4 regions of the Streptomyces sp. NPDC042336 genome follow, and region 1 is predicted to be linked to each of the others. Evidence: riboswitches for the same ligand, from Rfam matches in the RefSeq annotation. Region 1 holds a riboswitch; each other region holds the start of a gene.
The links. Region 1 has a riboswitch for cyclic di-AMP ahead of ACZ6IM_RS37920 (M23 family metallopeptidase). Riboswitches for the same ligand answer to the same signal wherever they lie in the genome.
Positions count from the first base shown of each region.

Region 2: linked by a shared signal. The riboswitch ahead of rpfA (resuscitation-promoting factor protein RpfA) and the one ahead of ACZ6IM_RS37920 (M23 family metallopeptidase) in region 1 are both predicted to bind cyclic di-AMP.
Region 3: linked by a shared signal. The riboswitch ahead of ACZ6IM_RS18910 (C40 family peptidase) and the one ahead of ACZ6IM_RS37920 (M23 family metallopeptidase) in region 1 are both predicted to bind cyclic di-AMP.
Region 4: linked by a shared signal. The riboswitch ahead of ACZ6IM_RS07595 (C40 family peptidase) and the one ahead of ACZ6IM_RS37920 (M23 family metallopeptidase) in region 1 are both predicted to bind cyclic di-AMP.

Region 1 is NZ_JBVJEA010000033.1:43,290-50,249, reverse strand. It holds gene ACZ6IM_RS37925 (aldo/keto reductase) at 1-895, opposite strand, end outside; gene ACZ6IM_RS37920 (M23 family metallopeptidase) at 1,033-2,076, opposite strand; cyclic di-AMP (ydaO/yuaA leader) riboswitch at 2,087-2,243, opposite strand; gene ACZ6IM_RS37915 (PP2C family protein-serine/threonine phosphatase) at 2,468-3,544, opposite strand; tRNA gene ACZ6IM_RS37910 (tRNA-Met) at 3,874-3,947, opposite strand; gene ACZ6IM_RS37905 (dihydrofolate reductase family protein) at 4,016-5,146, opposite strand; gene ACZ6IM_RS37900 (MerR family transcriptional regulator) at 5,322-6,281, shown strand; gene ACZ6IM_RS37895 (hypothetical protein) at 6,262-6,660, opposite strand; gene ACZ6IM_RS37890 (hypothetical protein) at 6,667-6,960, opposite strand, start outside.
Region 2 is NZ_JBVJEA010000005.1:98,331-105,290, reverse strand. It holds gene pkaE (serine/threonine protein kinase PkaE) at 1-340, shown strand, start outside; gene ACZ6IM_RS13335 (SurA N-terminal domain-containing protein) at 501-1,151, shown strand; gene ACZ6IM_RS13330 (nucleoside triphosphate pyrophosphohydrolase) at 1,228-2,205, shown strand; gene ACZ6IM_RS13325 (cytochrome P450 family protein) at 2,202-3,521, shown strand; gene ACZ6IM_RS13320 (transglycosylase family protein) at 3,665-4,705, shown strand; cyclic di-AMP (ydaO/yuaA leader) riboswitch at 4,889-5,055, shown strand; gene rpfA (resuscitation-promoting factor protein RpfA) at 5,059-5,796, shown strand; gene eno (phosphopyruvate hydratase) at 6,069-6,960, shown strand, end outside.
Region 3 is NZ_JBVJEA010000008.1:54,348-61,307, reverse strand. It holds gene pcrA (DNA helicase PcrA) at 1-2,092, opposite strand, end outside; cyclic di-AMP (ydaO/yuaA leader) riboswitch at 2,345-2,528, shown strand; gene ACZ6IM_RS18910 (C40 family peptidase) at 2,535-3,725, shown strand; gene ACZ6IM_RS18905 (tellurite resistance/C4-dicarboxylate transporter family protein) at 3,786-4,802, shown strand; gene ACZ6IM_RS18900 (hypothetical protein) at 4,780-5,133, opposite strand; gene ACZ6IM_RS18895 (C40 family peptidase) at 5,442-6,497, shown strand; gene ACZ6IM_RS18890 (LuxR C-terminal-related transcriptional regulator) at 6,544-6,960, opposite strand, start outside.
Region 4 is NZ_JBVJEA010000002.1:527,747-534,706, reverse strand. It holds gene ACZ6IM_RS07625 (adenosylmethionine--8-amino-7-oxononanoate transaminase) at 1-597, opposite strand, end outside; gene bioB (biotin synthase BioB) at 590-1,810, opposite strand; gene ACZ6IM_RS07615 (8-amino-7-oxononanoate synthase) at 1,961-3,088, shown strand; gene ACZ6IM_RS07610 (DUF397 domain-containing protein) at 3,131-3,373, opposite strand; gene ACZ6IM_RS07605 (helix-turn-helix domain-containing protein) at 3,383-4,243, opposite strand; gene ACZ6IM_RS07600 (ATP-binding protein) at 4,461-4,973, shown strand; gene ACZ6IM_RS07595 (C40 family peptidase) at 4,944-5,417, opposite strand; cyclic di-AMP (ydaO/yuaA leader) riboswitch at 5,421-5,562, opposite strand; gene ACZ6IM_RS07590 (hypothetical protein) at 5,948-6,256, opposite strand; gene ACZ6IM_RS07585 (ATP-dependent Clp protease proteolytic subunit) at 6,264-6,899, opposite strand.

The DNA.
Region 1 (6,960 bases):
GCCCGGCCACGCCCAGCAGGGCCGGCAGCTGCTCCACCGTGCGCGCGGAGGCGATCGGCGCCGCCACCGTCGGCTGGGCGGCGAGCCACGCGAGGGCGACCGTGGCGACGGGAGCGTCGTGGGCCTCGGCGATCTCGTCCAGCGCGGCCAGCACCCGGCGGCCCCGCTCGGTCTCCAGGTGCTTGGCCGCACCGCCCGCCCGCGGGCTGTCCACCTCCGTGCCGGGCCGGTACTTGCCGGTGAGGAAGCCGGCCGCGAGGGCGTAGTACGGCACGGCGGCGAGACCGGCCTGCTCGGCGAGGTCGCGCAGCTCGCCCTCGTAGGTGTCGCGGGAGACCAGGTTGTAGTGCGGCTGGAGGGCGACGTACCGGGCGAGGCCCTCGCGGTCGGAGAACGCCAGGGACTCCGCGAGCCGCTCGGCGGAGATGTTGGAGGCGGCGATGTGCCGCACCTTGCCGGCCTTCACCAGGTCGTCGAGCGCGCCGATGATCTCCTCGACCGGCACCTCGGGCTTGTCGAAGTGGGTGTAGTACAGGTCGATGTGGTCGGTACCGAGGCGGCGCAGCGAGGCGTCGGCCGCCGCCTTGATGTTCGCGGCGGACAGGCCGGGGTACTCGGGGTGCTGGCTGACCTTGGTGGCGAGGACGACGTCGTCACGGTTGCCGCGGGCCGCGAACCACTGGCCGAGGACGGTCTCGGACTCGCCGCCGCTGTTGCCGTCGACCCAGGCGGAGTAGGAGTCGGCGGTGTCGACGAAATTGCCGCCGGCCGCCGTGTAGGCGTCCAGGACGGCGAAGGACCGGTCCCGGTCGGCGGTCCAGCCGAAGACGTTGCCGCCCAGGGCGAGCGAGAAGACCTCGAGGTCGGAGGAGCCGAGTTTGCGCAGAGAAGTCATGTAGTGGTTCAACGACCGCACCGGAGCAGGCCATTCCGGCACCTGCGCAAAAATCCCGCAAACCGGCAGCCCTGACGTCGGGGGGTTGCCGTCAGGACCGCCGGGGTTCGGCGGGGCGCATCAAGGGGCGGGGTGGATCAGGGAGTGAGGCCCTTGCTCTGCAGCCAGGCCATCGGGTCGATGCCGGAGCCGCCGGCCGTGTGGACCTCCAGGTGGAGGTGGGCGCCCGTGACGTTGCCGGTGGCGCCGACGCGGCCGATGACGTCACCGGTGGTGACCTTCTGGCCGACGCTGACGCTGATGGAGGACTGGTGCGCGTACCAGAGCTCGGTGCCGTCGTCGAGGGTGAGCACGGTCTTGTAGCCGTACGAGCCGTCCCAGCCGGCCGACGTGATCGTGCCGCTGTGCACCGCCTTGAGCAGCGTGCCCGTCGGGGCGGCGAAGTCGAGACCGGTGTGGTGGCCCGAGGCCCACAGGGAGCCGGCCTGGTTGAACGTGGAGGAGATCGTGTACGAAGAGGTCGGCAGCGTGTACTGCTTGGCCAGCTTCGCGAGCCGCTCGGCCTCGGCCTTCTTCGCGGCCTCCTCCGCCGCCTTCTTCTTGGCGGCGGCGGCCTTGGCCTCGGCCTCCTTCTCCGCCTTGGCGGCGGCTTCCGCGGCCTTCTTCTCGGCCGCGGCGGCGGCTTCGGCGGCCGCCTTCGTCTCGACCTGCGCCTGCTGCTGCTCCGCCTGCGCCATGATCCGGGCCCGCAGCGACTCACCGGCGTCGGCGGTGCCGGTGCCCTCCGCGCTGTCGGCGGCTACGGCCTGGGTGATGCCGCTGAGCGGGGTGGCGGAGCCCTCGGGCTCCGAGGTGTCGTCGTCACCGGGCAGGAGCGAGCCGACGTTCGGCAGGTCCGGCACGGAGATGGACACCGGCGGCTTGCCGGTCTGCGCGCTGGCCATGCCCCCCGCGCCGACGGCCGCTATGACCCCGACGCCGAGGACGGTGGAGCTGCGGGCGAGCCCGCCGCGCTGTTTGGCGACGCGGTGCCGGCCGCGTACGGGGCGGATGGAGTCCGCGGTGGGATTCCACTCCTCCCAGGGGCCCTCTTCGGTGCGGTAGCTGTCGTAGCCGAAGGTGTCGGTGCCGTGCCCTGAGGGCACGGACGGGGCCTCGGGGGCAGGCCGGTTGGACGCCACGTGGGCGTACTCCTTTCCTTCCTTCCGCCTACCGGGTTAGCTGACGGGTTCGGAGCAGGAAGGTCTCCTACGGGCACATGCAGCCGTGTTGCCACGGCGTCAAACGCCCGATTCACCCCAATGTGGTGGTTCCCCGGTTCCCTTGCGGGATTCGGCGCGTGCGCACGGAGCCGCCTTCTGTGACGGCTGGGACGACCGCGCTGCGTTATCGAACGTTAATAGACACGAGGCTCCGATTCCAAGCCGTTCCTCTTGATCATTAACGGAAACGGCCGGGATGTAAGCCTCACTACCGGTGAAAACGGGGCGAGTTGACCGCGCCTCAGTATTCCCCTTCACGTCATGTTCTTCTGACGGCGCATCAGTTGTTATGCGGAGGGAGGTCACGCTGTCACGGCTCGTGACAGTGATCATGATCGCCTCGCCGTGGACGCCGTACGGCGAGCAGCGCCATGTCGTCCGCCATGCCGCCCCCGGAGTGCCGGCGCACGTCCTCGGCGAGGGTGTCGAGCAGGGTCGCCGGATGCCCGAAGACGCGGCCGGCCAGCCGCGTCTGCGGATCGTAGAACTCGCCCTTCGCGTCCCGGGCTTCGGTCAGTCCGTCCGTGTAGAGCAGCAGCGTGGCCCCACCGGGGAAGGCGACCTCCTCCGCCCGGTCGGGCCACACGCCCAGCTCGCCCATGCCGAGCGGCAGCGCCGACTCGCGGGCGGGCAGCGGGCCGAGGGTGCCGTCGGCGTAGAGCAGCAGGGGCGGCGGATGGCCGCGGTTGACGATGCGGACCGTGCCGCCACCGTGCGGGAGTTCGGCGAGTACGGCGGTGGTGAAGCCCTCGAAGGCGTCCAGTCCGTCGCGCCGGGTGCCCTCGCGCGCCAGCGCCCGCTCCAGTCGCTGCGCCACCGCCTCCAGCGTCGCCTCCTGTTCGGCGGCCTCCCGGAAGGCGCCGATCACCACGGCGACGGCGGCCACCGCGCCCATGCCCTTGCCGCGCACGTCCCCGACGATGAGCCGGACGCCGCGGGCGCTGTCCTGCACCGCGTACAGGTCGCCGCCGATGAAGGCGTCCGCCTGGGCGGCCTCGTAACAGACGGCGATCTCGAAGCCCGCGATCCGCTCGGCGGGCTGGGGCAGCACGGCGCGCTGGGCGGCCTCGGCGATCTCGCGGACGGAGACGAGGCGCTCGTCGCTGCGGCGGACCAGGCCGTTCACCAGGACGGCGAGCACGGCGACCGTCGCGATGGTGATCAGCTCGGTGAGGGAGTCGACGTAGTGGATGACGCCCTTGCCGAGCTGCAACCCGATGACCGCGGCGACCACGGCGACACCGGTGAGGGCGGTGCCGCGCCGCGAGTAGAGCGGGGCGGCGATCAGGGGCGCGGCCGTGTAGAGGGGCCCGGCGGTGAAGTACCTCGGGGTGAAGATGTCGTACAGGATGGCGACGACGATCAGCAGCACGGGGAGGGCGTGCACGAAGAGGCGCCTGTACCCGGTCCGCCGGCGTGGCGGTGGCGCGGGGGGCGACAGGGGCCGCGGTTCGTCGCCGAGGCCCGGGTCGGGCACGGGATCGCCGGGGAGCCGGCCGCCGGCTCGGGCGTACGCTCCCTCGTCGTCCACGTCACCTGGCCGCACCACTCGTCTCCCGCCACCCCGCACGTCCGCGCCGCTTGCCGTCCCGGACTCCAGGTTTCCCGGAGCGGGGGCGGGGGGCGAACGGTGAGGGGCCGACCGGATGACACGGACCGCGTGCGGAGACGCACCGAGGGCCGGAACCCTTTCGGATTCCGGCCCTCGGCCTTCAGTAGCGGGGACAGGATTTGAACCTGCGACCTCTGGGTTATGAGCCCAGCGAGCTACCGAACTGCTCCACCCCGCGTCGTTGTGTTCACCACTGTACGTCATCCACGGGGCGGAATGCACATCGGTATCTCCCCCGGCCCTCCCCTACCCCTCCAGATGGCGGTTCGGCGCCTTGGCCCGCTCCGCGTACCCGTCCAGTACGACGACGGTGGCGCCCGCCGCCGCGAGCACCCCGCTCCCGTCCGCCCCCGCCACGAAGGTGTCCGGCTCCCGCCAGGCGGTGACGACGCGGCGCACCCCGGCGTCGAGGATGAGCCGGGCGCAGGGTGCTGGCCGGGAGGCCCGGCGGGCACAGGGCTCCAGGCTGCTGTACACGGTGGCGCGGGCGAGCCGCGGGTCCTCGGGGTCGACCTTCGCGAGCGCCGCCTCCTCGGCGTGCACGACGGGGTCACCGCCCTCCCGCGAGAACCCCCGCGCCAGCTCGCTCCCGTCGGCGGCCACCACGACCGCCCCCACGCTGAACGCGGTGTCCGACGGCGGACACAGCTCGGCCAGCTCACAGGCGAGGCCCAGCCAGTGCCGGTCGGCGGCGGCGACCCGGTCACCGGTGCCGGGGGCGGTGGGCCGGTACCTCATCAGTACGACGTCCTCGATCCGCCGGGTCTCGACCAGCGCGAGCCGCCCGCCCTGGTAGGCGCCGGGCCCGAACAGCCGGGGCGCGGCCGTGTCCCCCACGAACAGCGGCGCGAGGACGAGCTGCAGCTCGTCGGCCAGCTCCTGCTGGAGCAACTGGGTGTGCACGGTCCCGCCCCCTTCGACCATGAGCCGCCGCACGCCCCGCCGGTCGTGGAGGTACTCCAGCGCGGCGTGCCAGCCGAGGTCCGGGCCCAGGGACACCACATCGGCCCCGGTCCCGAGCGCGCGGGCCCGCCGGGCACCGTCGTCCGTGGTCAGCAGCACCTTCTCCCCGCCCGTGTGCCAGAACCGCGCCGCCGGGTCCAGCTCGCCGCTGCCGCTGACGGTGACCTTGAGCGGGTACTCCGGCCTTCCGGCCGCGGTGCGGGCCGCCCGCCGCTCGGCCGAGTTCACCAGCAGCCGCGGGTTGTCGGCCCGGATCGTCCCGGCCCCGACCAGGATCGCGTCCGCCGAGGCCCGCACCTCGTCCACCCGGTCGAAGTCGGCGGGGCCGGAGAGCAGGAGCCGTTCGGGGCCGGTGTCGTCCAGGTATCCGTCGAGGGAGACGGCGGCGGAGAGCAGGACGTACGGGAGGGGCATGGCGGCACTCCGGTGGGACGAGCGGGGCGAGCGGACGGACTGGCGTGGAGTGCCGCCATTGTCGGTCATGGCCGGCGTGGGCCGGCGCACTCGCCGTCCGTCGCCGGCAGGGGGCCGCCCTCCGGCTGACGCCCCGCCTTGACTCTCCAGTGGCTGGAGACCGCAGGGTGGGCTCATGAACGGCGCGACGCCCCCGCACTCCATCGGTGAACTGTCGGCCCGTACCGGCGTGTCCGTACGGACCATCCGGTTCTACTCGGACACCGGACTGCTGCCCCCCACCGACCGCACCCCGGCCGGCTACCGCCGTTATGGCGAGGCGGCCCTCGACCGGCTCCACCTCATCTGCGTCCTGCGGGAGCTGGACGTCGATCTGACCACGGTCCGCCGTGTCCTGGACGGTGACCTCTCCGTCGCCGAGGTCGCCGCCGCACACGCCGACGCCACCGCCCTGCAGATTCGCGCGCTGCGGCTGCGGCACAGCGTGCTGCGACTCGTCGCCCGGCGCGACGCCGGCCCCGAGGAGACCGTTCTCATGCACCGGATCGCCCGCTTCACCTCCGACGAACGGCGGCGCGTGATCGCCGACTTCATCGCCGCGCTGGAGGCCGGCACGCCCCACGCCAGGGACGCCGCCGCTGCCCTGCGCGCCGCCCTGCCCGAACTCCCCGACGAACCCACCGACGCCCAGCTCGCCGCGTGGGTGGAGCTGGCCGGACTCGTCGCCGACGACGACTTCCGCGGGCGCATGGCCCGTGCGGCCCTCCCGCCCGCCGACGAGGACGTACTGCCGGGGGTGGCCCCCGAGGCGGCGGCGGACCTCATCCCCTACGTCCGGCAGGCCGTCGCCGGGGCCAGAGCGGCGGGCATCGATCCGGAGGGCGACGAGGCCGCCCCGGTCGTCGACGCCGTCGTGGCGCGCTGCGCCGCCGTACTCGACCGCCCGGACGGCCCGGAGCTGCGGGAGTGGCTGGCCGGGCGGTTCGAGGCGGGACACGACCCACTCGTCGAGCGGTACTGGCGCCTGGTCTGGACCCTCAACGACTGGCAGGTCGTCCCCGGCCACCTGCCCTTCCAGCCCTGGTTGGTCCGGGCCCTTCGGCGGCCCGGCCGGGTCAGCCCCAGTCGCCGTTGACCCAGGCGAGCAGGCGGGCGCGCTTCTTGTAGGAGCAGGGTGCGTGGTCGGCACCGGCCGCGGCATACGTGCGTGGGCCGCCCTGGAGGTCGTACCCGTAGTCGCTGGGGCCGTACTCGCCGTCCCGGTAGCCGTCCAGGTCGTCGGCCCAGTCGAGGATGCCGAAGTCCAGGAAGCCGAAGCCGAGGTCGAGGTTGTCGACGTAGCGGCCTGGGTCGGCCGGTTCCACCGGCGTGGGACGGCCGTCCGACCCGGCGGTGATCCGGTCCTCGACGCAGCCGTCGGACCGCACGGGCTGGCCCAGCCACCACCCGGCCAGGAACACGGCGTACAGGGTGGTGACGACGCCGAGGCGGCGCAAGGTCATCCAGGCGGGCATCCGGCTCTACTCCCCGTCGCCGTCGAACCAGGCTCGCAGGCGGGGGCGTTCGTCCATGTCGTTGGTGCAGGCGACGGCGTAGGAGGTGAAGGTCAGAGACATGACGTGGGGGGTCTGCACCGCGTGGGCGTTCACGAGCGGACTGTGGCCCGGATACGCCGACGGTGACGGAATCGGGCTGTACGCGGGCGTGGGCGTGGCGGACGGCTCGGGACGGTACCGCTCGGCGGCCCGGTCGAGGGCGGCCTGGTCGACATGGCACTCGGGGGTCACCGGCTGCCCCAGGTACCAGCCCGCGAC
Region 2 (6,960 bases), on a different contig from region 1:
ACGCGCCGCCGAGGCCGGCCAGGCCGACCCGCAGTCCCTGCGCCACCGCTACGACGCCGCCCAGTGCCTCGAACAGCTCGGCGAACCGGCCGCCGCCCTCGCCGAGTACCGGGCGCTGCTGCCGTACTACGAGAACCAGTACGTCGCCGGCGACCCCGACCTCGCCCACGACGTCCGCCGCCGCATCGGCCACCTCCTGCTAGCCCTCGGCGACCGCGCCGGCGCCCACGACACGCTGGCCCGGCTGCTGCACGACGTGGAGCGCGTCCACGGCCCCGGCCACCCGCTCGCGGCCGACATCCGGCGCACCCTCCAGTGGCTCGGCCAGGTGCGCGGCTGACCACCGGCCGGCCACCGCCGCCGGAGGCCGGGCGCGAGGCGGTGCCCGAAGTCCTGATGAATCGTTGGTCCAATGGGTTGGCCAGAGCCGGGCCACTGCCTAACATCGATCACCGCAAGACTTTGTGCACCGTCGCACAATCTCCAAACGGGAGGTACCCTTGCACCGCCGCCGCCGTCGCCCCGCGCTTCTCCTCACCGCCGCGATCGCCGCAGCGGCACCCCTGCTCACCGCCTGCGGCAACGACGCGCATCCGGGCGCGGCGGCCGTCGTCGGCGACCAGCGGATCACCGTCGCCCAGCTGGAGAACCGCGTCGACGAGGTGCGCGAGGCACAGCGCGCCGCCGTCCCGGACGACACCCAGTACCAGCAGGTCGTCGCCCGGACCGGCACCCTCACCCGCGACACCCTGCACGGCATGGTCCTCGACCGGGTGCTGCACCGCGCCGCCCAGGACGCCGGAGTGACCGTCAGCCGCAAGGAGGTGCAGGGCATGCGCGGCGAGCTGGAGGAGCAGGCCGGCGGCCCCGAGCAGCTGGAGACCGTCTGGCTCCAGCAGTACGGCGTCGCCCCCGACCGCCTCGACGACAACCTCCTCGTCCAGCTGGAGGCCCAGAAGCTCGCCCAGAGCCTCGGCACCGACACCAGCCGGCCCGAGTTCTGGCAGGCCCTGTCCGAGGCGTCCAAGAAGCTCGACGTCGACCTCAACCCGCGCTACGGCACCTGGGACGTCCAGAAGAGCAGCCGCGTCGACACCCGGACGCCGTGGGTGCGGGAGATCACGGCGGCGGGCTCCCAGCAGCCGGCGTAGCACCGCTGACCAGCGGCGATACGGCCCCCTGTGGACAACTCGGGGGGCCGTGGGCGGCGTGCGTTAGGTTCGGGGAGTGAACGCAACCACCGCCGACGCGACCGCCCCCGGCCCGGGCCGCATCGTCCTGCTCACCACCAGCCACCGGGTCGCCCCCGGCCTGCTGTCCTGGCCCGCCTGGCAGACCCTGCGCACCGCCGACCGCGTCCTGTGCGCCGACGGAGCCCATCCCCAGCTGCCGTACCTGCGCGAGGCGGGCATCCGCGTCGACGAGGCGGCCCCGACCGCCGAGGAGCTGGTGGACGCCTGCGCCGGCGGCCGCACCGCGGTGGTCGTCGCGACCGGCGAGGGCGAGCCCGCGCTCACCGACTCACTGGCCCGCCTCGCCGGGTCCGGCCGCGTCTCGATGCCCGAGCTGGAGCTGCTCCCCGCCTCCTACGACCTCCCGGGCGCCCGCCTCCTCGACCTCGTCCAGGTCATGGACCGGATCCGCCTCGAATGCCCCTGGTCGTCCCGGCGCACCCACGAGGGCCTGGCCAAGTACGCGATCGAGGAGGCGTACGAGCTGGTCGAGGCCATCGAGGACGGCGACCGCGACGAGTTGCGGGAGGAGCTGGGCGACGTGCTGCTCCAGGTCGTCTTCCACGCCCGTATCGCGGAGGAGGACCCCGACGCCCCGTTCTCCGTGGACGACGTGGCCGGCACCATCGTCGACAAGCTCGTCCACCGTCACCCGCACGTCTTCGGCGACGAGAGTGCCGACACCCCCGAGGAGGTCCGGGAGCACTGGCTGCGCACCAAGGCCGCCGAGAAGCAGCGCACCTCGGTCACCGAGGGCGTCCCCCTCGGCCAGCCCGGCCTCGCCCTCGCCGCCAAGCTCCACTCCCGCGTCCGCACCGCCGGCCTGGACGTCCCGCTGCCCTCCGGCGAGGGCGTCGGCTACCAGCTGCTCGCCCTCGCGGCCCGCGCCGAGTCCGAGGGCACCGACCCCGAGGCGGCCCTGAGAGCGGCGGCCCGGACCTACCGGGACGCGATCAGGGCGGTCGAGGGATGACCGGCCGTCCGCCCGTCCCCGGTGCGGCTTCCGGCCCCGCCCCCGAGCTGTTCACCTGGGAGTTCGCCAGCGACCCCTACCCGGCCTACGCCTGGCTGCGCGAGCACGCCCCCGTGCACCGCACCCGGCTGCCCAGCGGAGTGGAGGCCTGGCTGGTCACCCGGTACGCCGACGCCAAGCAGGCCCTCGCCGACCCCAGGCTGTCCAAGAACCCGGCGCACCACGACGAGCCGGCGCACGCCAAGGGCAAGACCGGCATTCCGGGGGAGCGGAAGGCCGAGCTGATGACCCACCTGCTGAACATCGACCCGCCGGACCACACCCGGCTGCGCCGACTGGTCAGCAAGGCGTTCACACCCCGCCGGGTGGCCGAGTTCGCGCCCCGGGTGCAGGAGCTGGCCGACGGCCTCATCGACCGGTTCGCCGCCACCGGCTCCGCCGACCTGATCCACGAGTTCGCCTTCCCCCTGCCCATCTACGCCATCTGCGACCTGCTCGGCGTCCCCCGCGAGGACCAGGACGACTTCCGGGACTGGGCGGGCATGATGATCCGTCACGGGGGTGGCCCGCGAGGCGGGGTGGCGCGGTCGGTCAAGAAGATGCGCGGTTACCTCGCCGACCTCATCCACCGCAAGCGAGCGGCGCTGCCGCCCGGGCCCGCCCCCGGCGAGGACCTCATCTCCGGCCTCATCCGAGCCTCCGACCACGGCGAGCACCTCACCGAGAACGAGGCCGCCGCGATGGCCTTCATCCTGCTGTTCGCCGGTTTCGAGACCACGGTCAACCTCATCGGCAACGGGGTGTACGCCCTGCTCACCCACCCCGAGCAGCGGACCCGGCTCCAGGCCTCCCTCGCGGCAGGCGAGCGCGGCCTGCTGGAGACCGGCGTCGAGGAACTGCTGCGCTTCGACGGCCCGGTGGAGCTGGCCACCTGGCGCTTCGCCACCCGGCCGCTGTCCATCGGCGGACAGGACGTCGCGGCCGGCGACCCCGTCCTCGTCGTCCTCGCCGCCGCCGACCGGGACCCGGAGCGGTTCACCGACCCGGACACCCTGGACCTCGCCCGCCGCGACAGCCAGCACCTCGGGTACGGCCACGGCATCCACTACTGCCTCGGCGCCCCGCTCGCCCGGCTGGAGGGACAGACGGCGCTGGCCACGCTCCTCACCCGGCTGCCGGACCTCCGCCTCGCCGCGGACCCGGCCGAACTCCGGTGGCGCGGCGGCCTCATCATGCGCGGTTTGCGCACCTTGCCGGTGGCGTTCACGCCGTCGGCGTCATCGGCCGGGAACGCTTCGTCGCCGACGCAAAAGTGACACGCGCTCAACTTTGTGATCTTCACGTGATCTGCGCGGCATGAACTTGTGACAAGCGATGATCTCCCTATACGTTCACGGATCAACGTGGTGTCGAGCGTCATCCGCCGCGTGGTCCCCGTCGTCTCGTGAAAGGTCGTCGCATGCTCTCCGGGAACGGTCGTCACCGCCGCCCCCGCCAGGCACCCGCTCTGGTCGTCGCCGCCGGAGTGACCGGCTCCGCCATCGCGATCCCGCTGCTCGGCGCGACCGGCGCCCACGCGGCCGACTCGGCGAACTGGGACCAGGTCGCCGAGTGCGAGACCGGCGGCGCCTGGAGCCAGAACAGCGGCAACGGGTACTACGGCGGCCTGCAGCTGTCCCAGGATGCCTGGGAGCAGTACGGCGGTCTCGACTACGCCCCCAGCGCCGACCAGGCCAGTCGCTCCCAGCAGATAAGAATCGCCGAGAAGGTGCATGCGGCCCAGGGCATCGCCGCATGGCCGACCTGCGGTCTGCTCGCCGGCCTCGGCAACGACTCCGGGACCACGGGCGGCGGCTCGGACGCGGCCGGTGACGGGGCGTCGGAGGGTTCGGGGACCTCGGGGGAGACGGACACCACCAAGTCGTCCGAATCGCCCACGACCACCAAAACGCCCGAGTCGTCCGGGTCATCCGGTTCGACCGACTCGTCCGGAGCGGCCGGGGCGCCGGAGTCGACTTCGGGAGCGTCCTCTTCGTCCCCTTCGCCCTCTTCTTCGAAGTCGTCTGACGCTTCGTCCGACGGCTCCGACGGCTCGGGCGCCGCATCGAGCGGCTCGTCCGGTGACGCGGACCAATCCGCCAAGCCGGACACTTCGTCCGAATCCGACGCCTCCGCCAGTGCCGAACCGCGGGAGACCGAGGGCTCGTCCGGCGCCGGCCGGCACCGCGGCGACAGTGCGGAGGAGGGCGCCGCCAAGGAAGGCCTCACGGACACCGCGGCGGGGCGGCACGCCTCGCGCGACGGTGGCGCGCGAGAGGCCGCGGGCAACCGTTACGTCGTCCGCACCGGCGACAGCCTGTGGGCCATCGCCGACTCCCTTGAGGTCGACGGCGGATGGCACACGCTCTACGCCGACAACGAGACCGTCGTCGGTGCCGACCCCGACCACATCCTGCCCGGTCAGACGCTCACGGTCACGGGCGAATCGGGCGAAAAGTAGGGGGAGTTCACGTCACGGTTAGAGACCGTATGTCCCTTTTGGATCTCGTGAGAGATAGGTCTCAGAAGCCGTGATCGTCTTTGAAAATCCGCGGAGCGCGTGTCTACGGTCATGACCGCTCGCCACCGCGGGCCCCGACAGCCGCAACGCCGAATCCTGCCAGCGGCCGTACGGGAACAGTCGTCGCGTCGAGCGCCGAAGGCAGGAGCGGGGGACCCAAGGTAAGCGCCGCACCGGGCAGTTGAGCCGGAGCGGCTAGGGGTGAAGCCGAGTTCCGCGAGGAACCCGGCCGGGCAACTCAACCGGCCCGAACCCGACAGCTCACCTCGCAGGCGTCGGTGAGGGGATCAACCATGCTGTTTTCCGGCAAGGGCAAGCACCGTCGTCCGTCCAAGGCCACCCGTGTCATCGCCGTCGCCGGCGTCACCGGTGCCGCCGTCGCCGCCCCGCTGATGGCGGCCGGCAACGCCTCCGCCGCCACCGCGTCCGAGTGGGACGCCGTCGCCCAGTGCGAGTCCGGCGGCAACTGGTCCATCAACACCGGCAACGGTTACTACGGCGGTCTGCAGTTCTCCGCCTCCACCTGGGCCGCCTACGGCGGTACGCAGTACGCCTCCACCGCCGACCAGGCGAGCAAGTCCCAGCAGATCCAGATCGCCGAGAAGGTGCTCGCGGGCCAGGGCAAGGGTGCCTGGCCGGTCTGCGGCACCGGCCTGTCGGGCGCCGCGTACACCGGTGGCGGCTCGCAGGACGGCGGCTCCGGCAGCTCCCAGAGCTCGCAGAGCCAGAGCAGCGGCTCCACCGCCGAGCGCTCCACCGAGCAGAAGGCCTCCCGCTCCTCCGAGCGTCCGGCCGCCGAGCAGAAGACCGAGAAGGCCGAGAAGGCCGAGAAGAAGACCGTCACCACCCCGACCGGCAAGAAGGTCGAGAAGGGCGACGGCGAGTACAAGGTCGTCAAGGGCGACACCCTCAGCTCGATCGCCGCGGAGCACGACGTCAAGGGCGGCTGGGCGAAGCTGTTCAAGCTGAACGACGACATCGTCGACGACGCCGACCTGATCTACCCGGGCCAGCAGCTGCACCTCAAGTAAGCGGCGGCCGCTCCCGCGACTCCCGCCCCGGTGCGTGTTCCCCCGTACGCACCGGGGCGGGATTTTTCGCGTCCCGCCCGCGCGGGGCACCCGCCCGGTTTCCGGGAACGTCTTTGTTCCGTTCGGAAACAATTTACTCTCGGTTCTGTCCAGCGGGTGGGCGATCGGCTGGCCGATCGCCCGGAGCCGGTTAGGCTCGGTCCCGCAGAGCCGCCGCGGTCCCGCGCGACCGCGCGTCACACCGAAGCGTCACATTGAAGAAGGAGATGCTCGTGCCGTCCATCGACGTCGTCGTAGCCCGGGAAATCCTGGACTCCCGAGGCAACCCCACGGTCGAGGTCGAGGTCGGCCTCGACGACGGCAGCACGGGTCGTGCCGCCGTTCCGTCCGGCGCCTCCACCGGTGCCTTCGAGGCCATCGAACTCCGTGACGGCGACCCGAGCCGTTACCTCGGCAAGGGCGTCGAGAAGGCCGTGCTGGCCGTCATCGAGCAGATCGGCCCGGAGCTGGTCGGTTACGACGCCACCGAGCAGCGCCTGATCGACCAGGCCATGTTCGACCTGGACGCCACCGACAACAAGGGCTCGCTCGGCGCCAACGCCATCCTCGGCGTCTCCCTGGCCGTCGCCCACGCCGCCTCCGAGGCCAGCGACCTGCCGCTCTTCCGCTACCTGGGCGGCCCGAACGCGCACCTGCTGCCCGTGCCGATGATGAACATCCTGAACGGCGGCTCGCACGCCGACTCCAACGTGGACATCCAGGAGTTCATGATCGCCCCGATCGGCGCGGAGTCCTTCTCCGAGGCCCTGCGCTGGGGCGCCGAGGTCTACCACACCCTCAAGAAGGTCCTGAAGAACAAGGGCCTGGCCACCGGCCTCGGCGACGAGGGCGGCTTCGCTCCGAACCTGGGCTCCAACCGCGAGGCCCTCGACCTCATCCTGGAGGCGATCAAGGAGGCCGGCTACACCCCCGGCGAGCAGATCGCCCTCGCGCTCGACGTCGCCGCGTCCGAGTTCTACAAGGACGGCTCCTACACCTTCGAGGGCAAGGAGCGCACCGCCGCCGAGATGACCGAGTACTACGCCGAGCTGGTCGAGGCGTACCCGCTGGTCTCCATCGAGGACCCGCTGTTCGAGGACGACTGGGACGGCTGGAAGACCATCA
Region 3 (6,960 bases), on a different contig from region 1:
GGGTCAGGTAGAGCCGCTCGCGGGCGCGCGTGATGCCGACGTAGGCGAGGCGCCGCTCCTCCTCCAGCTCCTTGGCCTGGCCGAGAGCACGCATGTGCGGGAACACGCCGTCCTCCATGCCGGTGAGGAAGACGACCGGGAATTCCAGGCCCTTGGCGGTGTGCAGGGTCATGAGGGTGACGACGCCGTCGCCGTCCTCCTCGTCCGGGATCTGGTCGGAGTCCGCGACGAGCGCGACCTTCTCCAGGAAGTCCGCCAGCGTCCCGGCCTCCTCGCCCTCGGCCCGCTCCTGCTCGAACTCCAGGGCGACGGCCGCGAGTTCCTGGAGGTTCTCGATGCGGGTCTCGTCCTGCGGGTCGGTGGACGCCTGCAACTCCGCCAGGTATCCGGTGCGTTCGAGGATCGCCTCCAGGACGGTCGCCGGTCCGGCGCCGGACTCGACGATGGTGCGCAGGTCCTCCATGAGCGTGTTGAACCGCTTGACGGCGTTCGCGGAGCGCGCGGCCATGCCGTACGCCTCGTCCACGCGCCGCAGCGCCTGCGGGAAGCTGATCTTCTCGCGCTGGGCGAGGGCGTCGATCATCGCCTCCGCGCGGTCGCCGATGCCGCGCTTGGGGACGTTGAGGATGCGGCGCAGCGGCACCGAGTCCTCCGGGTTGGCCAGCACCCGCAGGTAGGCCAGGACGTCCCGGACCTCCTTGCGCTCGTAGAAGCGGACCCCGCCGACGACCTTGTAGGGCAGGCCGGTGCGGATGAAGACCTCTTCGAAGACACGGGACTGGGCGTTGGTCCGGTAGAAGACGGCGACGTCCCCGGCCTTGGCCTCGCCCGCGTCGGTGAGGCGGTCTATCTCGTCGGCGACGAACTGCGCCTCGTCGTGCTCTGTGTCGGCGACGTACCCGGTGATCTGCGCGCCGCTGCCCTGGTTGGTCCACAGGTTCTTGGGGCGGCGGGACTCGTTGCGCTCGATGACCGCGTTGGCGGCGCTGAGGATGGTCTGGGTGGAGCGGTAGTTCTGCTCCAGCAGGATCGTCGTCGCGTCCGGGTAGTCCTCCTCGAACTGGAGGATGTTGCGGATGGTGGCACCGCGGAAGGCGTAGATCGACTGGTCGGCGTCGCCCACCACGCACAGCTCGGCGGGCGGGACCTCGGCCTCCGGCGGCACGTCGACGGGGTGCTCCGAGGCCACGCCGACCAGCTCGCGCACCAGCGCGTACTGGGCGTGGTTGGTGTCCTGGTACTCGTCGACCAGGACGTGCCGGAAGCGGCGGCGGTAGTGCTCGGCGACGTCCGGGAAGGCGCGCAGCAGATTGACCGTGGTCATGATCAGGTCGTCGAAGTCGAGGGCGTTGGCCTCGCGCAGCCGCGACTGGTACATGGCGTAGGCCTGGGCGAGCGTCTTCTCGAAGCCGTCGGCGGCCTGGGCGGCGAAGTCCTCCTCGTCGATCAGCTCGTTCTTCAGGTTGCTGATCTTCGCGCTGAACGACTTCGGCGGGAAGCGCTTCGGGTCCAGGTCCAGGTCGCGGCAGACCAGCGCCATGAGCCGCTTGGAGTCGGCGGCGTCGTAGATCGAGAACGACGAGGTGAAGCCGAGCTTCTTCGACTCGCGGCGCAGGATGCGGACGCACGCGCTGTGGAACGTCATCACCCACATCGCGTTGGCGCGCGGGCCGACGAGCTGCTCCACGCGCTCCTTCATCTCGCCCGCGGCCTTGTTGGTGAAGGTGATCGCGAGGATCTGCCCGGGGTGGACGTTCCGCTCGGCCAGCAGGTGGGCGATGCGGTGGGTGAGCACACGGGTCTTGCCGGAGCCGGCACCGGCCACGATGAGCAGCGGGGAGCCGGAGTGGACGACCGCGGCGCGCTGGTTGTCGTTCAGCCCCTCCAGGAGGGCGGCGGCGTCCAGGGCGGGGCGCGGGGCGCCGTCCCGGTAGTGGGTGTCCCGGTCCGGGGGCGCGTCGAACTTCCCGCCGAACAGATCGTGCGGAACCTGCTCCGGTCCGTGATCGTCCTCGGGCGGCGGGGGTTCCTCCTCGTGACCCCGGGGGGTCTGGAGGCTCGCCAGGAAGCTGTCGTCAAAGAGGCTGCTCATCGCTCTCCGAGTCTAGGGCGCCCCACCGACAACCCGGTGCCACCCCGGAAAATGCCCACCGTTCCGCCACGGGCACGCCCCGCGACCGGCCGGAACACGAAGAGTGACGCCCGGGACCGGCCCGGCGGCACCCGAACGGAAGGTCACGAAAATGTATCGGGCATATCACCCACCAACCTTCACAGCGGCCACACGAGTTGGCTACGGTGCGGGGCAGGCCGCTCGACCCCCTCCGGCGAACCTCGCCGGGCCGCGCGGCCTCCGCCGAGTCCGGCCTGCCCGCACGGCACCGGAGCCGGGGACCCACCGAGACCTTGGGGTGAATCGGCCGCACCGCCCTCGACGAGACGAGAGGGCGGGCCGCCGTAGGGCAACCCTTCCGAACCACCGCCCGAACCCGACAGCTAACCCGGTAGGCGGAGCACTGGAAGGAGTCGCCTCCTTGGCGTCGCACCGCAAGTCGCGTCCCACCGGTTCCCGCGTCGCGGGCATACGGACCCCGGCCCTCGCCACCGCGGCACTCACCTCCGTCGCCCTGCTGTCCCAGACGGCGGGCGCCACGCCGTCGGACGACCGGCCGACCCTCGAAGAGGTCGAGAAGAAGGTCGACGACCTCTACCGCCAGGCCGGGTCGGCGACCGAGAAGTACAACGCGGCCAAGGAGAAGACCACCAAGCAGCGCAAGAAGGTCGACACCCTCCTCGACGACGTCGCCCAGCGCACCCAGAAGCTCAACGACGCGCGCGAGGAGCTGGGTTCCTTCGCCTCCGCCCAGTACCGCACGGGCGCCTCGGTCCCGGAGACCGCGACGCTGCTGCTCGCGGACTCGCCGCAGGACTACTTCGACCAGAACCAGCTGATGAACCGGCTGACCGGCCGGCAGAAGACCGCCGTCGACGACTACGTCACCCAGCAGTCCGAGACGATGAAGAAGCGCCGGGAGGCCACCGAGAGCCTCGAGACGCTCACCGACTCGCAGCACGACCTCAAGACGGCCAAGTCGACCGTCCAGAAGAAGCTGGCCACCGCGCGGGCGCTGCTCTCGGAGCTGACCGCCAAGGAGAAGGCCCGGCTGGCCGCGATCGAGAAGAAGAAGCAGGAGGAGGCCGAGCGCAAGGCAGCCGAGCTGGCGAAGCAGCAGGCGGAGGAGGCGGCCGAGCGCGAACGGCAGGAGGAGGCCGCCCGGCAGCAGGAGAGCGGCGCCGGATCCGGGTCCTCGGGGACTTCCGGCGGCACCGGCTCCACGGGCTCGTCGACGCCGGGCACCTCGAACGGCACCAAGGCCGAGAAGGCGATCGCCTTCGCCCGCGCCCAGATCGGCAAGCCGTACGTGTGGGGCGCCACGGGCCCCGACTCCTACGACTGCTCGGGCCTGACCCAGGCCGCCTGGAAGGCCGCGGGCGTGACGCTGCCGCGCGTCACCTACGACCAGGTCAACGCCGGCACGACCGTCTCCGTCGCCCAGGCACAACCCGGTGACCTGGTCTTCTTCTACGACGACATCAGCCACGTCGGCCTGTACATCGGCGACGGCATGATGATCCACGCACCCAAGCCGGGCGCGTACGTCCGCGAGGAGTCGATCTTCTACGACGGCGAGTCGTCCATCTACAGCGTGGTGCGCCCGGCCTGATCGGCGAGGGCGCGTCTTTCCTGCGATCCGATCCGCCGGGCAGGCCCTAGCATCGGGCGCATGTCATCGGCCACCCATCCCTCAGCGCTGCGCGCCTGGTGGGCGCAGCGCCCACCGGCGGCCGGGGCCGCGGTGATGGCGACCGGCATCGTGTCGGTCGCCCTGCATCTGACCGGCCGCGAGGTCCTGTCCCGGATCGCCCTGGTCCTGGCCTGCGCCGCATGGCTGATACTGGCCGCCAACTTCGTCTACCTGCTGCTGGCCGACCGGGCGCAGTGGGTGAAGCGGGCCGGGACGCCGGGGGCGCTCACCGCCGTCGCCGCGACGACCGTGCTCGGCACCCGTTTCTCCCTGCTCGGCTGGTCGCGCCTGGCGGCGGTGCTGCTGGTGCTGGCGGCCCTGCTGTGGCCGTGGCTGCTGTACCTGGTGGTGCAGCACTGGGGGCGGCGGATGCCCGGCGCCGTCTTCCTGAGCTGCGTGGCCACCGAGGGGCTCGCCGTGCTCGCCGCCACGCTGGCCACGGCCACCTCGACGCCCTGGCTGGCGCACACGGCGCTGGTGCCGTTCTGGCTGGGGATCGTGCTCTACCTGATCGCACTGTTCCGCTTCGATCTGCGGCAGGTGGCGCGGGGCTCAGGGGACCACTGGGTGGCGGGCGGCGCGCTCGCCATCTCCGCCCTCGCCGGAGCCAAGCTGCTCGCGGCGGCCGGGACCGGCATATACCTGTGGAACGCCGACGACCGGGCCGTCCTGCACGACGTGACCGTCTGCCTGCTCGCGCTCGACCTCGCCTGGTACGCCGTACTGCTGGCCGCCGAGATCGCCTGGCCCCGCCTCCGCTACGACGTGCGCCGCTGGTCGACCGTCTTCCCGCTCGGCATGACGGCGGCGGCGACGCTGTCCGTGGCCGTCGTCGTCGACGTCCCGTGGCTGGACGCACCCGGCCGGGCGCTGCAGTGGATCGCGGTGGCCGGGTGGCTGGCGGTCGCGGCGGGGGCGGTCGTCCAGGCCCGGGCGGCGCTGCGGTCCGCGGGAGGGGACTCCGAGGCGGCGGTCAGGTCCACAGCACCGCGATGAAGACGTTCACCAGGGTCAGCGCGCCCACCAGGGCGAACAGCGGCTTTTCCACCTTCTCCTCGTCGCGCTTCACGTAGACCAGGCCGAGGATCACGATCAGCACGGCGAGCTTCACGCCGATCTTGACGTTGTCGACGGAGTAGTCCTGCGCCTGGTTGAGGCCGACCAGGACGGCGCCGGTGACCAGCATCGTCAGCGCGCCGTGCAGCATCGCGGGGGTGAACCGGGCCGCGCCCCGGCCCATCGCCTTCATCTGGGTCAGGAAGCCGCCCAGGAGCGCGGCGATACCGATGATGTGCAGGCCGACGAAGAGGTGGATGAGTACGTCCATGGGGCCGGAGCCTAATGAGGGCCCCGGCGGGCCCGGACACCGGCCCGCCCCGGCGCTCCCATAACAGCTCACGTCCCCCACCCGCCTCCGATCCGGCATTTCGATCATCACCCTGTGTGAAGGCGACGGGCCCTGGAGCGAACGACGGTCACATACGGTCCCCGCACGATCCGGTGCCGCCACTTCCGCGCATCCCGTCACCGGACCGTTACCGACCCGCCTAGCGTCCTTCCCCAGGCAGCCGGAATGGACCGGAGCCGACCCGGCGCTGGCCGGGGTCGAGTCGTACGGAAGGACGTGGATCGCAGGTGGGAACGCACCGCAGGCCGCGACAGCGCGCGACGGGCGGCGGCAGGGCCCGTACGGCGGCCACGATCACCCTCGCGGGCACGGCCGCCGCGACGGGACTGGGCGGGACCGGACACGCCGATCCGCAGCCGACGGCGGCGCAGGTCAGGGCCAAGGTGGACAAGCTCTACCAGGAGGCCGAGGTGGCCACGGAGAAGTACAACGGGGCGAAGGAGAAGGCGGACGCCGCCGAACAGCGCCTGGAGGAACTGCGGGACGAGGCCGCCCGCAAGGAGGAACGGCTGAACTCGGCGCGGGAGGCGCTGGGTTCGGTCGCGGCGGCGCAGTACCGCAGCGGCGGCCTGGACCCGGCGCTGCAACTCGCGCTCTCGTCCGACCCGGACCGGTATCTCGACGGCGCCGCGTTCGTCGAGCGGGCGGGCAGCCGGCAGACGGCCGAGGTGGGCCGCGTACGCAAGGAGCTGCGGGAGATCGAGCGACTGCGCGGCGCCGCCCGCGTCGAGGTGACCTCCCTGAAGGCGCGCCGGGCCGAGCTGAGACGTCACCGGGAGACCGTCACCGGCAAGCTGGAGACGGCCCGCCGCCTGCTGTCCCGGCTCACCGCCGAGGAACGCGCCCGCGACGGCGACGGCACGGCGGATCGCGCCTCCCGCGCCTCTTCCGCCGGCTCCCGGGAGGGCCTGTCCGCCGCCGCCCAGGCCCCCGACTCCCGCGCCGCGGCGGCCGTCGCCTACGCCTACCAGAAGCTCGGCAGTCCCTACGTGTGGGGCGCGACCGGCCCGCACGCCTTCGACTGCTCGGGCCTCACCCAGGCCGCCTACCGCGCGGCCGGCGTCTCCCTGCCCCGCACGACCTACGCCCAGATCGACGCGGGCCGCCGCGTCCCGCGGTCCGAACTCCGCCCCGGTGACCTGGTCTTCTTCTACTCGGGCATCAGCCACGTCGGCATCTACGTCGGCAACGGGCGGATGATCCACGCCCCGAACCCGTCGGCGCCGGTGCGCGTCGCCCCGGTCGACGAGATGCCGTTCGCGGGGGCGACGCGGGTGGTGTGAGGCCCCCCGCGCCGGACGGACCCGCGCCCCCTGTCCCCTCGTGAGGTCAGACCAGCCGCCGCGCCGTCGCCCAGCGGGTCAGCTCGTGCCGGTTGGACAGCTGGAGCTTGCGCAGGACCGCCGAGACGTGGGACTCGACCGTCTTGACCGAGATGTACAGCTGCTTGGCGATCTCCTTGTACGCGTAGCCGCGGGCGATCAGGCGCAGCACCTCGCGCTCGCGCTGGGTGAGCCGGTCGAGGTCCTCGTCGACCGGCGGCGCGTCCGTGGAGGCGAACGCGTCGAGGACGAAGCCGGCCAGGCGCGGGGAGAAGACGGCGTCCCCCTCCTGGACCCGGAAGACGGAGTCGACCAGGTCGGTGCCGGTGATGGTCTTGGTCACGTAGCCCCGGGCGCCGCCGCGGATCACCCCGATCACGTCCTCCGCCGCGTCCGACACGGACAGGGCGAGGAAGCGGACGGG
Region 4 (6,960 bases), on a different contig from region 1:
CCGCAGGTGGTCGGCGTACGCCTCCTCGTACTCCGACGGCGGGGCGTCCGCGAAGACCTGGCGCGGCAGGACGCCCGACCACAGCTCGTGCATTCCGCCCTCCGGGTCGCACACCGACATGGGCTGCCAGGTGTCGCCGTGGTAGCCGCCGCGCCAGGTGAGCAGACGGCGCTTGCCGGGGCGGCCGAGCGAACGCCAGTACTGCAGACACATCTTCACGGCGACCTCGACCGACACCGACCCGGAGTCGGCAAGGAACACGTGCTCCAGGCCCTCGGGCGACATGTCGACAAGGAGCTTCGCCAGGCGCACGGCGGGCTCGTGGGTGAGCCCGCCGAACATCACGTGGCTCATCCGCCCCAACTGCTCGCGCGCGGCCTCGTTCAGCACCGGGTGGTTGTAGCCGTGGATCGCCGACCACCAGGACGACATCCCGTCGACCAGCTCCCCGGAGCCGTCGGCCGGCCGCAGCCGGACCCCGCTCGCCGACTCCACGACGAGCGGGTCCTGCCGGCCGGGCACGGGCCCGTACGGGTGCCATACGTGCCGCCGGTCCAGCGCCAGCAGCTCGGCGACGTTCAACGCGGGCTCAGGCATTGGGCGCGAGGTCCGTCCCGGCGCCGCGGCGGCGCACCGCCACCAGGTCCGTGCGGGGCTCCTCGGCGGGGCGCGGCGTCGTCGGCGCGGCGGCGGCCGCGGGGGCGCACACCCCGCCGCCCGCGTGCGAGCCGCAGCCGCCGTCGCCCGCGTGCGAGCCGCAGCCGCCGCCGTCCCCGTGCGAGCCGTAGCCGCCGCCCCGGGCGGCCGCGCGGTGCTCCGGCAGGGTGACCTCCCCGGCGCCCTCCACCTCGAAGCCGGCGTCCGCGATCATCTCCAGGTCGGCGTGGCCCGCCTGGCCCTCGCTGGTGAGGTAGTCGCCGAGGAAGATCGAGTTGGCCAGGTGCAGGGCGAGCGGCTGCATCGTGCGCAGGTGCACCTCGCGCCCGCCCGCGATGCGCACCTCGACGTCCGGGCAGACGAACCGCGTCATCGCCAGGATGCGCAGGCACCGCTGCGGCGTGAGGTGCCACTCCGTAGCCAGCGGCGTGCCCTCCATCGGGATCAGGAAGTTGACCGGCACCGAGTCCGGGTCCAGCTCGCGCAGCGAGAAGACCACGTCGACCAGGTCCTCGTCGCTCTCGCCCATGCCCGCGATGAGACCCGAGCAGGCGGACAGCCCGGCCGCGTGCGCCTTGTTCACCGTGTCCACCCGGTCGGCGTACGTGTGCGTGGTCGTGATGTCCCCGTACGTCGACTCGGAGGTGTTGAGGTTGTGGTTGTAGGCGTCGGCTCCGGCCTCCCGCAGGCGCTCCGCCTGGCCGTCCGAGAGCAGCCCCAGGCAGGCGCACACCTCGACCGACTCGTTCTGCTCCTTGATGGCCTTGATGGTGTCCGAGACCCGGTCCACGTCCCGGTCGGTCGGACCGCGTCCGCTGGCCACCAGGCACACCCGCTTGGCGCCCCCGGACACCCCCGCCGCGGCGGCCGCGGAGGCCTGGTCGGGCTTGAGCCAGGTGTACTTGAGGATCTCCGCCTTGGAGCCCAGTCGCTGCGAGCAGTAGGAGCAGTCCTCGGGGCACAGTCCCGACTTGAGGTTGACGAGGTAGTTGAGTTTCACCCGCCGGCCGAACCAGTGGCGGCGCACCTTTCCGGCCGCGGCCACCACGTCGAGCACGTCGTCGTCGGAAGTGGCGAGGACGGCGAGCGCCTCCTCGCGGGTCGGCGGCTCGCGCCGAAGCCCCTTGTCCACCAGCGTGTTCAGCAGGTCCATGAGAGCCGATCCTGTCCTAAGGGGCCGTTCGAGGCCAAGGAGACTTCGCACAACACTGACAGATCGACGTGTGGGTATTGCCACACCTCGCGGGGGTGTCCGGACCGCTAATGTCTGTTCATTGCCTACAAAACCCCGGAGGACCGCCCCATGGCGTTCGGCTGGATCGAGGAGCAGGACCGGGCGCGCCGCGAGGCCGGCCTCGTACGGGTGCTGCGCCCCCGTCCGGCGGCGTCGGAGCTGCTGGACCTGGCGAGCAACGACTACCTGGGACTGGCCCGGCACCCGGCGGTCGTCGAAGGGGCGGTCGCGGCCGCCCGGACCTGGGGCGGCGGCGCGACCGGCTCCCGGCTGGTGACCGGCACGACCACGCTGCACGCCGAACTCGAGCGCGAACTGGCCGAGTTCTGCGGATTCGAGGCCGCGCTCGTCTTCTCCTCCGGCTACGCGGCCAACCTCGCCGCGGTCACCGCGCTGGCCCCGCACGGCAGCCTCGTCGTCTCCGACGCGGGCAACCACGCCTCTCTGATCGACGGTTGCCGGCTCGCTCGCGGCACCACCCAGGTCGTGGGGCACGCCGATCCGGACGCCGTGCGCAAGGCACTGGCGACGCACGACGGACCCGCCGTGGCCGTCTCCGACACGGTCTTCTCGGTCGACGGCGACGCCGCGCCGCTGGCCGCACTCGCCGACGCGTGCCGGGCGCACGGGGCCGGACTGGTCGTCGACGACGCCCACGGTCTCGGCGTCCTCGGCGAGGGCGGCCGGGGCGCCCCGCAGGGCGCGGGCCTGGCGGGACGGGACGACGTCGTCGTGACCGTCACGCTGTCCAAGTCGCTCGGTGCCCAGGGAGGCGCCGTGCTGGGCCCCGCCCGGGTGATCGACCACCTGGTCAACGCGGCCCGTACGTTCATCTTCGACACGGGACTCGCCCCCGCCGCGGCGGGGGCGGCCCTGGCGGCGCTCAGGCTGCTCGGCCGTGAGCCGGAGCGTGCCGCGCGGGCCCGCGCCGTCGCGGCCGAACTGCACGCGCGCCTGACCGCCGCGGGTCTGGACGCGGTACGTCCGGACGCCGCGGTCGTCTCGGTGCGCGCATCCTCCCCGGAGGGGGCCGTGCGGTGGGCGGCCGACTGCCGGGCGGCCGGCCTGTCCGTGGGCTGCTTCCGCCCTCCTTCGGTGCCCGACGGCATCTCACGGCTCAGGCTGACCGCACGTGGGGACCTCTCCGGGGAACAGATCGAACGCGCTGTACGGGTGATCGGCGACACGCGGCCATGAGTCGGCGGGACACGGCCGTGCGCCGTCCGCAGTCCGGCGGGGTCAGTCGCGGTGGACGCCGGCGGTGAACGCCGTCCAGCTCCCGGGGGAGAAGAGCAGGGCGGGTCCGGCCGGGTTCTTGGAGTCGCGCACGGCGAGCAGCCCGGCCCAGGGACCGGCCGACGGACGGGCCGTCTCCACACAGTTGTTCGCGCCGGTGCTGTAACTGCTGCGCAGCCACCGCACACCGGTCATATCGGTGCTGACAGGGATGTTCCGGGGACGTTCGGACAGGGAGCCTGACATGGTGCCTCCTTACGCGCCTGCCGCGGTCGCGGCGATGAAGTCCAACGAGTCCTCGGGCGAAAGGGCATGGATCAGAAGGGCGTTGAAGGCCTCGGTATAGGCCTCTAGGTCTTCTTTCCGTTCGAGGTGCAAGCTACTCGTCAAGTGGTCGAGAACAACCACGTCCAGATCAGAAGTGCTCGAAAAGGAGAAGATTACGAAAGGGCCGGTGACACCGATGTGCGCCCCGGCGGCAAACGGCAGGACCTGGAGGCGGACGTGCGGGAGCCGCGCGGCCTCGACCAGCCGGGCCAGTTGACGGGCCATCACCCCCGGACCGCCCACCTCCCGGCGCAGCACGGCCTCGTCCAGGACCGCGCTCAGCTCCAGGGGCGGCTCGCCGCGCAGCACGTCCTGGCGGGCCAGCCGGACCTCCACCAGCGTGTCCAGCCGTTCCGCCGGCATGCCGTCCACCGCGGCCCGCGTCACCGCGCGGGCGTACTCCGGTGTCTGGAGCAGGCCGGGCACCACCGTGGTCTCCAGTGTGCGCATCGCGCTGGCCTGCGACTCCAGGCTGATGAAGTCGCGGTAGGTCGGTGGCAGCACCCCGCGGTACGCGTGCCACCAGTGGTGGCGTCCCCCCGCGTCCTCGGAGCGCGCCAGCATCACCAGCAGTCCCCGCAGCTGCTCGTCGTCCACGCCGTAGACGTCCAGCAGTAACCGCACGTCGGCCGGTTTCACCCCGCTCGTCCCCGTCTCGATCCGGCTGACCTTCGACTGGTGCCAGCCCACGAGCCGGGCCGCCTCGCCGCTGGTGATGCCCGCCGACGTGCGCAGGGCGCGCAGTTCCGCGCCCAGCTTGCGGCGGCGCACCACGGGACCGTGCTGCATGGGCCAACTCCCTTACTCCTTGTGCGCCGCCCGAATACGCTCTGCCGTCGCAGAGTTCACCGCTTCGAGCGACAGATATATGCATATCTTGGTGGATCGCCGCCCTTCACGGGTCCGGTGATGGCAGTCTGGCGACGAAGCACCAGTCCGGGACCGTACTCGAACCATCCCGCTCCGTGTCGGGCCTGCGGTCCCGTGAGAAAGGGACGACATCGCCATGGCAGACCATCTGGAAGCATCCGTCACTCTGCCGAGCGATCCCGCCTCGGTGGCCGCCGCGCGGACCTATGCGGTCGGCACCCTGGCGGAATGGGGGCTGCCGGGAGATGCCGACCTGGCCGAGACCGTGCGGCTCATCGTCTCCGAACTGGCGACCAACGCGGTCCAGCACACGTTCGGGCAGTCGCCCACCTTCACGGTGGACCTCGTTCTCGATCGCGACGAGCGGCTGCGTCTGGGTGTCACCGACAGCCATCCGCGCTTCCCCAAGCGGCTGCCCGCCGCCGTCCAGCAGGACAACGGGCGGGGCATGGTGATCATTCGCTGGCTGACCGCCGAGTGCGGCGGCAGGCTGAGGGTCCGGCCCACGCGCGAGGGCGGCAAGACCGTCTCCATCGAACTGCCCTGGACGCCCCCCGGCGGGCCGGCGGCACCCGCGGGAGTGACGGCGGGGCAGAACGCCGTCACTCCCGCGGGCGGGCTACTTGACCCGGCCGTACCAGACGCTTGAGGTCCAGATCTTCTGCAGCCGCACCACGTCCCCGGTCTTCGGAGCGTGCCAGAGCCTGCCCTTCCCGGCGTAGATGCCTACGTGGTAGACGCTCCGGCCGGAGTGGAAGAACACGAGGTCGCCGACCTTGCGGCTGTGGGCCGAGATGTGGCGGGTCTTGTTGTACTGCTGCGCCGCGGTGCGCGGGAGCTTCTTGCCGGCCTTCTTGAACGAGTACAGCGTCAGGCCGGAACAGTCGAACCGGTGGGGGCCGGTGGCGCCCCAGCGGTACGGGGATCCTTTCTTGGAAGCCGCGATGGTGAGGGCTTTCGTCGCATGGCTCGCCGCGGCCGCCTCGGAGGCGACACCGGGGACCACGACGGAGCCGCCCACGGCGGCGAGGGTGAGGGCCGAGGCCGTACCGGCACGAGCCATCAGGGACGGGACACGATTGAGCGCGGACATGCGCAACCCTTCGTCAGCCGCCTGTGAAGGATGACCTGTCGGATTCGGGCTGGCGAAGTTGCCCGGCCGCAGCGTGCGGCTTCACCCCAAGGACCGCTCGGTTTGGCACCTCTCACGGAGGCGGCCGTCCCGGCGACCCGTCGTGCTCGGGTCCTCCACTCCTGCCGATCCACTTCCTGTCGACCTGGCGTCCGGACGGCGGCAGGACTCGGCGTCCGCCCGGACCGCCCCGCCGCTGCGGCGGGGGCTTGTCGTCAGTCACGGATCTTGTCCCGCCCACGGGGAAAATCCCAACGGAACGCGTCCTTTGTGTTGTTACGTCCCACTCGCCCGTTCGGGTCGCCACCCCGTGTTCGAAGTGCCGCCGAGCGCGGTGACGGGCCCGGGACCAGCGGCGGAGCGGGAGTTCGCACCCGCGGGGCGCGGGGCGCCGCAACTTCGACCGGTCACGAAACGGAGGTGTCCCTACGCCGAAAGGGGGTACGCCGTTTGGTCCGTTTCGGCCAGGCGTCGGGCCGGCCCCGACCCCCTCAACTCCCGGAGTGCGGCGGAAGGCCGACCCGCGCGGTCCGGCGCTCGCCGTCCAGCACCCGCAGCGCCCGGGCCAGGGTCGCGGCGTGCAGCTCCGTCTCGCCGCGCCGGTGCATCAGCGCCAGCGCGTCACGCAGCGCCGCCGCCTTGCCGACCAGCGCCTGGGCGGCCCGCAGGCCGCCGTAGGTGTCGCCGACGCGCCCGGGGTTGATGCGCCCGAGCAGGTCGACGACGTCCAGATAGCGGTCGATGACCTCGGCCTCGGCGCGGGTCAGGGCGGGCAGCGGGGGCAACTCGGGTGGCAGCACGGGCGGATCACCTCGCGCCGGGCGAGGCGGGCGGGGTCCTGCGGCCGGGCACGATCCGGTCCACCAGGCCGTACTCCAGCGCCTGCCGGGCGTCGAGGACCGTCTCCCGCTCGATGTCCGCGTGCACCTGCTCGCGACCGCGGCCCGTGTGCCGTACGAGGATCTCCTCCAGGAGGGCGCGGACGCGGACCAGTTCGCCGGCGTGGACGGCCAGGTCGCTCGCCTGCCCCTCCACCGGTTCGGTGAGCGCCGGCTGGTGGATCACCACCCGGGCGCCCGGCAGGACCGCGCGCTTGCCGGGGGTGCCCGCCGCGAGCAGCACCGCGGCGGACGAACCGGCCTGCCCGAGGCAGGTCGTCGCCACGTCGCAGGCGACGTAGCGCATCGTGTCGTAGATCGCCGTCATGGCGGTGAAGGAGCCGCCGGGCGAGTTGACGTAGAGCTCGATGTCCCGGTCCGGTGCCTGGTGCTCCAGGTACATGAACTGTGCCGTCACGTCGTTCGCGGAGGTCTCGTCGATCGGTGTCCCGAGGAAGACGATCCGCTCCTGGAGCAGCTTGGAGTACGGGTCCGACGTCCGGGCCCCGGAACTCGTGCGTTCGGTGAACTCGGGCAGGACACGGCGGGCGGACGGTCGGATCATGACGAACCCCTCCTCGTGGCAAAAAACCGTCTTCGGCGGCACTGGCTCTGTTGAAAATGTA